DNA from 2 places in the Amycolatopsis umgeniensis genome. Region 1 is predicted to be linked to the other one. Evidence: riboswitches for the same ligand, from Rfam matches in the RefSeq annotation. Region 1 holds a riboswitch; the other holds the start of a gene.
The links. Region 1 has a riboswitch for S-adenosylmethionine ahead of thrC (threonine synthase). Riboswitches for the same ligand answer to the same signal wherever they lie in the genome.

Region 1 (4,818 bases):
TCGCGCCGGTTCCGAAATAGACGATCGGCGGGACACCGAGACCGGTGACCGAATGGGCGTCCCACAGCGTGTAGGCGGCGATCGTGAGCCCGGTCAGCAGCCCGTACGCCACGCCCTTGCGTCGAGCGGCGTGATCCGCGGCGTCGGCGTGGGCGGGCGCTCGTCCGGTCCCGATGACCAGCACCCCGGCGACCACGAGGAACGCGCCCGCCAGGCCGAGCGGCCCCGGTCGCTCGCCGAGCAGCACGACGGCCGCGAGCACCGAGATCAGCGGCCCGGTTCCGCGGGCGAGGGGGTACACGACGGACAGATCACCGACGGCGTAACCCCGCTGGAGGACCACCCCGTAGGTGACGTGGAACACCGCGGTGACCGCGGCGGCGAGCAGCCACGTCCACTGTGGACGCTGCGGCTCCACGATCAGTGAGACCGCGATGACGGGGACGAACAAGATCGCCGAGAAGCTGTAGTAAGCCCAGACGAACCGGGCTCCGCCACGGCGGATCCGCTTGGCGGCGAGGTTCCAGCCCGCGTGAATGACGGCGGCGACGATGACGAGGGACAGGGCGGTGGCGTTCACTACGGACCTTTCACGTTTTCCGCGCATGCGGAAAACCCGGTCCTCCAGGCTTTTGTCCCGTCAGATGAACGGCGGGGCTTCCGGCGCCGCCGATGGTGCCGCTCGGACCTGTCCCACCCGCCCTGATTGTGTTTTTCGCTGAACAGGCAGGCGGCGGAACCCTAGGCACTACGCTCCCGACCGTACCGCAAGAGCCCTCCGGAGGCGGCCGGGATCCGCTCCGAGACGGCTGTTAAGCTGATCCTTCACCGCCGTGTGGCATTCCGTCATGGAGGAAACCCGCGCCGCTTTCACGAGCGCGCAGGGCCAGTCACAGCGCGGCGGTGAAACCACCGAGAGATTCAAGAGGAGCGCCCCCGTGGCCAACATCAAGTCGCAGATCAAGCGCATCACCACCAACGAGAAGGCGCGTCAGCGCAACCAGGCGATCCGGTCCTCGGTGAAGACCGCGATCCGCAAGTTCCGCGAGGCCGCCGACTCCGGCGACAAGGCCAAGGCCCTGGAGCTGCAGAAGGACGCGGCCAAGAAGCTGGACAAGGCCGTGACCAAGGGCGTTCTCCACGCCAACCAGGCCGCCAACAAGAAGTCCGCGCTCGCGAAGCGCGCGAACTCTCTCTGATCGGCTTTTCGAAGGCCCCGTCGACTCGCGTCGGCGGGGCCTTCGCCATGTTCAGTGACTGGTGCCGTGGGCGTCCACGACCTCGAGCACGGCGCGTTCCAACGCGTACTCGGGGTCGGCCGCGGCACCTTTGACCTCGGCGTTGAGCCGGGCGACGATCCGCATCGCGGTGGCGAGACCGTCCTGCCCCCAGCCACGCGACTGCCCCTGTGCCTTGCGCACCTTCCACGGCGGCATCCCCAGCTCGCCCGCCATCTGGTTCGGGTTCCCCCGGCCCGCGCCGGACACCCGCGCGATCGTCCGGACGGCGTCGGCGAGAGCGTCCGCGACCAGCACGTGCGGAACGCCCAGCTGCATCGCCCAGCGCAGTGACTCCAGCGCCGCAGCCTTGTCGCCGGCGACGGCCTTCTCGGCGACGGCGAACCCGTTCACATCCGCGCGGCCCCGGTGGTAGCGGCGGACCGCCTGTTCGTCGACAGTTCCCCCGGCATCCGCGACGAGTTGGGTCGCGGCCGACGACAACTCCCGCAGATCCGAGCCGACGGCGTCGATCAGCGCGAGCACGGCCGCACCGTCGATCTTTCCGCCGACCCGCCGGACCTCGTTGCGGACGAAGGATTCCCGCTCGGCGGCCTTGGTCAGCTTCGGGCACTCGACGACCTCGGCCCCGGCCTTCTTCAGCGCACCGGGAAGCGCCTTCGCCGCCTTGCTCCGGCCACCTCCGCTGTGCACGACAACGAGCACGATGCCTTCGGCGGGCGCCTTGACGTAGGCCATCACCCCGTCGGAGAGCTCCTGCGAGATGTCGTGCGCGGACTCGAGGACGATCACCCTGCCCTCGGCGAACAGGGAGGGGCTGACCATCTCCGCGAGCGCCGGCACTGTGAGGTCCGACACCCGGATCCGGGTGAGATCCGCCGTCGGGTCGGCCGCTTTGGCCGCGTCCGAAGCGCCGCGGACCGCGCGTTCGATCAGCAGCTCTTCCTCACCGAGAACCAGGACCAGCGGCGATGGGGCGGAAGCTTGCGTCGTCACGGACACGATCCTGCCATTCGTCCTCTCGTGTGCTTTGTCCGGTGATGTGTTCAGGGCACGGTGGCCCCACCGGAGGCTCATGTCGTACGGTGTTGGCGAGGCGACGCGATCATTCGCGTGCCGACAATCGAATACCGCTCATCCAGAGGGGCAGAGGGAACGGCCCGATGAAGCCCCGGCAACCGGCGTCAGCCTGTCATCCCGCGATCGCGGGGTAGCTGACGAACACGGTGCCAATTCCGGCCCGCCATGGCGGGGCAGATGAGGAAGGAACCTCGCGATGACCGCAACCCTCGGCACGACCTCCACCACCAAGACCCCGGATCTCGGACCGGCCGTCGAACTGGTGTCGAAGGAAGAGGGACACCGGCAGCCGCTCGCCCCCGAATTCGTTTCCGCCGAGGACTTCTCGCCGCTCGAGGTCGCCTACGACTTCGGCCGCGTCCGCCGCGAAGACATCGAAGCCGGGCCGAAGAACATCTGGCGCTACAAGAAACTCCTTCCCGTTCCGTCGAACGTCGAAGAAATCCCCAACACCGAACCCGGCGCCACCAGGCTCATCCAAGCCGACAGGCTCGCGAAGGCGTTGGGCGTCAAGAAGGTCTGGGTCAAGGACGACACCGGCAACCCGACCCACTCGTTCAAGGACCGCGTGGTCGCCGTCGCACTGGCCGCCGCGCGCGAGTTCGGGTTCGACGTGCTCGCCTGTCCGTCGACCGGCAACCTGGCCAACGCTGTCGCCGCCGCAGCGGCGCGCGCCGGCTGGCGGTCGGTCGTGCTGATCCCGAAGACCCTCGAGCGCGCCAAGATCCTCACCACCGCCGTGTACGACGGCGACCTCATCGCTGTCGACGGCAACTACGACGACGTGAACCGGCTCGCCACCCAGCTCGCCGCCGAGCAGGAGAGCTGGGCGTTCGTCAACGTGAACGTCCGGCCCTACTACTCGGAAGGCTCCAAGACGCTGGCCTTCGAGGTCGCCGAACAGCTCGGCTGGCGGCTTCCCTCCCAGATCGTCGTGCCGATCGCCTCCGGTTCCCAGCTCACCAAGGTGGACAAGGGTTTCCGTGAGTTCGGCCAGCTCGGCCTCGTCGACGAGACGCCGTACAAGGTGTTCGGCGCGCAGGCCACCGGCTGCTCGCCCGTCTCCGCGGCGTTCCGCGCGGGCCACGACGTCGTCCAGCCGGTCAAGCCGGACACGATCGCCCGCTCGCTGGCGATCGGCAACCCGGCCGACGGCCCTTACGTCCTCGACGTGGTCAACCGCACCGGCGGCTCGATCGAAGACGTCACCGACGAAGAGGTCGTCGAGGGCATCCGGCTGCTCGCCCGCACCGAAGGCGTCTTCACCGAGACCGCCGGCGGGGTCACTGTGGCGACGGCCAAGAAGCTCATCGAGACCGGCAAGCTCAACCCGGACGAAGAGATCGTGCTGCTCATCACCGGTGACGGCCTCAAGACCCTCGACGCCGTCGAGGACAAGGTCGGCCCGAAGGCCACCGTCAGCGCCTCGGCCGACGCGGTCCGCGAGGCTCTCGGCATCTGAGTTCCCGCAGGCCCGCCTCAAGAACGAGGCGGGCCGCGGGGCTCACCCCGGCGCATCAGGGCGAGCCCTCGGGCGTCGGCGACGACCGCGGTGTCGCCGTCCGTGTCCGTCCTGCCGATCGCGGCGCCGGCGGCCGTCAGGTTGTCCAAAGTGGACTTGTTCGGATGACCGTAGGTGTTCCCGGCGCCGACACTCACCAACGCCACCCGTGGCGCGACCGCGTTGAGGAAATCCGGCGCGGTGTAACGACTTCCGTGGTGCGGGACCTTCAGGATCTCGGATCGCAGATCAGCCCCCTCGGCCATCAGGTCGGCCTGCGCGGCGAGTTCGACGTCGCCGGTCAGCAGCAACCGGCCCGCCGGGGTTCCGGCACGCAGGACGACCGAACCGTTGTTGATCACGGTGCCGTCCTGCTCGAGGACCGATCGCCGGGTGACGTACCGCGGCCCCAGTACGTCCAGGGACAGGCCCGACCAGTCCAGCCGTTGCCCGATCCCCAGTTCCAACAAGGGAATCCCGCGGCGCGCGGTCTCGTCGGCGACTTGCCGCCACGCCCACGCCGGAGCCCGGCCCGGACCGACGGCCACCGCTCCGACCGACCTGCCCTCGAAAACGGATTCGAGGCCACCGATGTGATCGGCGTGCAGGTGGCTCAGCACGATCAGCGGAACGCGATCCACCCCGAGCCTGCTCAGGCATTCGTCGACCGGTCCCGGTTCCGGACCGGTGTCGACCAGGATCGCCCTCCCCGGCTCGGCCGTGGCGAGGACGACGGCGTCGCCCTGTCCGACATCGCAGGCCACGGCGCTCCACGACGCCGGTGGCCAAGCCGGGGCCAAGACCCTCACCGGCACGAAGACGAGGAGCCCACTGGCCAAGGCGATCGCCAGCAGGATCCTGGCGTGACGCAACCGGATGGCGACGAGCAGCACGACGAGTAAACCGGTCGCCAAGAGCCCGCCCCACCAGCCGTCCGGCCAGTCCACGACCGCTCCCGGCGTGCGGGCGCCGTGACGGGCCACGGTGATGAGCCAGCTC
Region 2 (4,818 bases), 3.4 Mb from region 1:
ACCTCGCAAGGTTCAGACCAACTCGGTCACCACCAAGGAGTTCCTTGGTGAGATGCGAATGACCCTTGGTCCGGAGGACGAGGCCGTCGGCGGTCTCGACGTCAAGCTGACCGACGGTGCCGAGGTCCACATCAGCCGGACCGGCGTCACCATGGTCAAGCAGAACGAGGAAATCGCTCCGCCTGAGCAGAAGGTCGACGACCCGGAGCTCGAAAAGGGCAAGACCAAGGTCGAAGACCCGGGGACCCCGGGCCAGAAGACCGTGACCTACAAGGTCACCAAGCGCAACGGCAAAGAGGTCGGCCGCGAGAAGGTCTCGGAAGAGGTCATCACCGAGGCCAAGCCCAAGATCGTCAAGGTCGGCACGAAGAAGCCCGCTGACCCGGTCATCGGCGACGCCGGCGCCTGGGATCGCATCGCGCAGTGCGAGTCGACCGGCAACTGGGCCGCCAACACCGGCAACGGCTACTACGGTGGCCTGCAGTTCAACAAGAGCACCTGGGACGCCTACGGTGGCTCGCAGTACGCCTCGTACCCGCACCAGGCCAGCAAGGCCCAGCAGATCGCCGTCGCCGAGAAGGTCCGCGACGACCGCGGTGGCTACGGCGCCTGGCCGCACTGCGGTAAGAAGGCCTGACAGCCAGAACGTTCTCTTTCCCCTGAGGGTCATCGTGTGGGTTTCGCCCCGCATGGTGGCCCTCAGGCCGTTTTGGGCTCCGGTGGCGGCGCGGTGCGCTCGTCGGGGAGTTGAACAACCGTCCGGTCGTCCACCTCAAGTGGGGTTTTCACACCGGTTCTCGGTCTCGACAGCCGTGCCCACCAGCGGGGAGGCCTTATGTGGGCCACGTCCCGAGAACTTTCAGGTTTCTCGACAGGCTTCGTGGGCTTCGGCCGCTCGTCGACCTGCTCAGAGTTCCGCCGCGGCAAAGGAATCTCCGGGCCGCCTTCCGCGAGATCGACTATCTCCGCGAAAGCGTCACCGCGTCTCTCCGCCGGGGTGCGGTCGTCGGGTTCTGGGTTCGGGGCCGGATGCGACAGAGGCACGAGAAGTGCGTTCAGGCGGGCGCCGGTCTCGGGATCGAGGTCGCCGCGCATGTCCCACCGGCCGGTGCGTTTCTGCCGCAACCAGAATTCGCTTCGAGGAGTTTTCGGGGCGGGGTCCTTGGAGCCGTTTCCCTCCGGATCGAGATGGGCGAGCAGGTCGGTTCCGGCGATCGTGACGTCGCGTGGTCTCGCGACGCCCGCAAGATCGACCAGGACCTTCTCGGCATCGAACCGGGCGCTCGCGGTGACGTGCTCTGGCAGCCTCCGCATGACCTTGACGATCCTGTCGATGCCACCCTCGGCCAGTGCGCCGGTGGCGGCCGCGGCTCCGGTCAAAGGCGCGACGGGCGGAGTCGAGGTCCCGTCGCGCGTCCGTCTCGAGTTGAGGGCTAGAGCTCGCCCTGTCACCTTCTGCGCCTCGGCTCGGGGGACCCGGGCCACATGTTCGTAGAAGACGGCGAGCGAGTTGTACCCATAGAGCTCTCGGACACCGCGTGACTCGATTTCGGCCAGGATCTGGCCGACTTCGGCGAAGAGGCGGCGCCCTTCGCGTAGCCGTGTCTGCAACTCGTCGAGAAGCAGCTCGGGGTCACCTTCCGGCAGATTGAGCGGGAAGGTCTTGGAAGTGTTTGTGCTGGTCATCCCTCGATTGTCGGGCCAGAGTCGAACGAATGCACGGTATCGATCGGGTGGATGATGATCACCCTCCGAGGGCGTGAAACTGCACCGATCACTCTTGAGTGGGATGCGTGTCGGTTCGGAAACTCCGTAAGGATGATGCGGGCGGGTCGGGCGCTCGGAGCCGCCCGCCGGGGCTGGCTACGATCGTCGGGTGACTGAACTGCTCGGGCCTGCGGAGATCAGGGCGCTGGCGGCCGAGCTGGACGTACGGCCGACCAAGAAGCTCGGCCAGAACTTCGTGCACGACCCCAACACGGTGCGCCGGATCGTCGACATCTCCGGGGTCGGCGAAGGTGATGTCGTGCTGGAAGTCGGGCCGGGGCTCGGCTCTCTGACGCTCGGACTGCTCGCGACCGGTGCCGAGGTCGTCGCGGTCGAGATCGACCCCGTGCTGGCCGGCCGCTTGCCGGAAACCGTGGCCGAACGAGGCGGGGCGGAAAGGCTTTCGGTCGTCGGAGCGGACGCTCTGCGGATCACGGCGGACGACCTGCCGCAACGTCCGACGGCGCTCGTCGCGAACCTCCCGTACAACGTCGCCGTTCCCGTCGTGCTCCACCTGCTCGCCGAACTGCCGTCGCTGACCAGCGGTCTCGTAATGGTCCAGACCGAGGTCGCGGACCGGATGGCGGCCGGCCCGGGAAGCCGGACCTACGGCGTGCCCAGCGTCAAGCTCGCGTGGTACGGCAAGGCGCGCAAGGTCGCCGCCGTGCCCCGCGCGGTGTTCTGGCCGGTTCCGAATGTGGACTCCGCGCTGGTCGCTTTCGAACGGGGCGACGACGTGGTGTCGTCGGTGAGCCGGGAGCGGTTGTTCGCGGTGGTCGATGCCGCCTTCTCGCAGCGGCGGAAGACTTTGCGCGCGGCATTGGCCTCCTGGGCCGGCTCCGCCGAACGCGCGGGGGAGTTGCTTGAGAAGGCGGGAATCGACCCCAAGACTCGCGGAGAGCAGTTGGACGTTCATCAGTTCGCCCGGATCGCCGCGGCGACCGACTGATCATCGGGCGGCCATGACCGTCTCGCAGGGTGGCATGGCGCCGCGTCAGGGAACGGTTTTCCACCTGTCGCAGGTGTGACCGGGGCCGCCCGGAAGCGAGTTGGTCAAGGTCAGCACGGACGCATAAATCCTCTTCTCGATCTGTACCGGCCTCGCCCCGTCTTAGCAGGCAGCGGCCCTGTTTCGGCGAGAGACCAGCTGCAGTCTTCTCATAATATGGACCGCAGTTCCTGTATGATGGACGCGACCAGACGTGTGATCTGCGCCTACGTGCTTGCTTTCATCCAGTGGGATCGGTTTTACTCAGTGAGCCATCCCGAGCGACTGAGAGACCTGGCTCGCCGAAGTCGCAGCAACCACCCTCCACAGGGCAGGTGCTACCGCCAGGACCGATGGAGGCTGTGCCTAATGAACAGGGTCACCCACCCGCTCCTGCTGACCAGGCGACGTGTAGTCGACGAAGGTCGCCGCACGGTAAGTGCGTGTCGACGCTCAACCGTTACTGCCTGAGTCTTTTCCCTTACCTCTGAAACCCGTCCGCTCTGGACGGGCACTCGGTGACGGTTGGCGCGCTCGAAAGAAGCAGCGCCCCATTTGCATGGAGCCCTTCGTGATCACTGTCGAAAACTTGTCCAAGTCCTTTCCCCTCAACGGAAATCCCGTCGTCGCCCTGCGCGATGTCAGCGTGGACATCCAAGCCGGCTCCCTGTTCGGAGTCGTCGGTCCGGCCGGCTCCGGCAAGTCGACCCTCGCTCGTTGCATCGGGCTTCAGGAGCGTCCTGACCGGGGCGTCGTCCGCCTAGACGGCCTCAACACCGGGACCCTGGACGGACGCCGTCTGCGGGAAATCCGCCGGCAGGTCGGTGTCGTGAGCACCAAGCCGGAGTTGCTCGCCGAGCGCACCATCGCCGGCAATATCGCGTCTCCTCTCGAACAACTCGGCCTCGACGGGCCGCAGCGTCGCAACCGGGTCGGCAACCTGCTCGATCTGGTCGGGCTCACGCCTCGAGCCGGGCAGCGGCCGGGTGAGCTGTCCGAGGGGCAGCTGCGCCGGGTCGCCATCGCCAAGGCGCTGGCCGCTGGACCGTCCGTGCTGCTGGCCGACGACCCGACAGCGGGTGTGCAGCCCGAGGAGTCCGGCGCGGTCCTGACCGTGCTCGACCGTGCGCGTGCCGAACTCGGGGTCACCGTGCTGCTCACCACTCCTGACGCCGGCGTGGTCCGCCGTGTCTGCGACGACGTCGCGTTCCTGGAGGCCGGGGCGATCATCGAACGCGGAACCGTGCTCGACCTGGTCTCGGACCCGAACAGCCGGACCGCGCAGGCGCTGCTGCCCTCGATCGAGACCGGACGGGCACAGGCCTCGAAGTACGATCGCGCGGTGGACGTCGTGCTCGTCGGGTTCGCGTCGGTCGGTGCGCTACTTCCTGAAGCGGCCGGTCGTTTCGACGTCGAGCTCGCCACCATCGGAGGCGGCCTGACCCGGATCGGCGACACGCCCGTCGGCCGATTCCGTCTCGGCGTGCGCGGTGAGCGCGCGGATGCCGCACTCGCCTGGATCGCCGAACGTGGCGGCCACGTGACCCACCCGGTCCGTGGACCGCAGGGCGTCGCTGCTTGATTCCTCCACGAACGGGCCGCTCCGGACGAATTCGTCCAGGGCGGCCCGTTTGCGTCTGACTCGTCCTGTTCTCTTTCTCCTGGTGGCAGCACAAGTGGAGCGGGCACGTAGGCTTGAGGCGTGCTCGCCGTCGTACCGCCCCCAGTCACCGTCAGGGTTCCCGCCAAGGTCAACCTGCACCTGGCGGTCGGTGACGTACGCCCGGACGGCTACCACGAGTTGGTGACCGTGTTCCAGGCGCTTTCACTGACCGACGAGGTGACCGTCGCGGTCACCGAGGACCCCGGCGTCGAGGTCTATGGCGAGGGTGAAGGTTCCGTACCCACAGGGGCCAACAACCTCGCCTGGAAGGCGGCGCAGGCCCTGGCGGCCCACGTCGGCAAGGCGGACGGCGAATCGAAAGTCCGGGTCGTGCTTCGCAAAGGCATCCCGGTAGCGGGCGGGATGGCAGGAGGCAGTGCTGACGCGGCCGCGACCCTGG

Region 2: linked by a shared signal. The riboswitch ahead of HDA45_RS14965 (ATP-binding cassette domain-containing protein) and the one ahead of thrC (threonine synthase) in region 1 are both predicted to bind S-adenosylmethionine.

The regions. Positions count from the first base shown of each region.
Region 1 covers NZ_JACHMX010000001.1:6,708,403-6,713,220, reverse strand. The annotation lists gene HDA45_RS31330 (EamA family transporter) at 1-607, opposite strand, end outside; gene rpsT (30S ribosomal protein S20) at 939-1,199, shown strand; gene holA (DNA polymerase III subunit delta) at 1,251-2,234, opposite strand; SAM riboswitch class I at 2,370-2,502, shown strand; gene thrC (threonine synthase) at 2,515-3,780, shown strand; gene HDA45_RS31310 (ComEC/Rec2 family competence protein) at 3,798-4,818, opposite strand, start outside.
Region 2 covers NZ_JACHMX010000001.1:3,273,461-3,278,278, reverse strand. The annotation lists gene HDA45_RS14980 (transglycosylase family protein) at 1-637, shown strand, start outside; gene HDA45_RS14975 (DUF222 domain-containing protein) at 700-1,686, opposite strand; gene rsmA (16S rRNA (adenine(1518)-N(6)/adenine(1519)-N(6))-dimethyltransferase RsmA) at 1,877-2,716, shown strand; SAM riboswitch class I at 3,025-3,115, shown strand; gene HDA45_RS14965 (ATP-binding cassette domain-containing protein) at 3,327-4,337, shown strand; gene HDA45_RS14960 (4-(cytidine 5'-diphospho)-2-C-methyl-D-erythritol kinase) at 4,458-4,818, shown strand, end outside.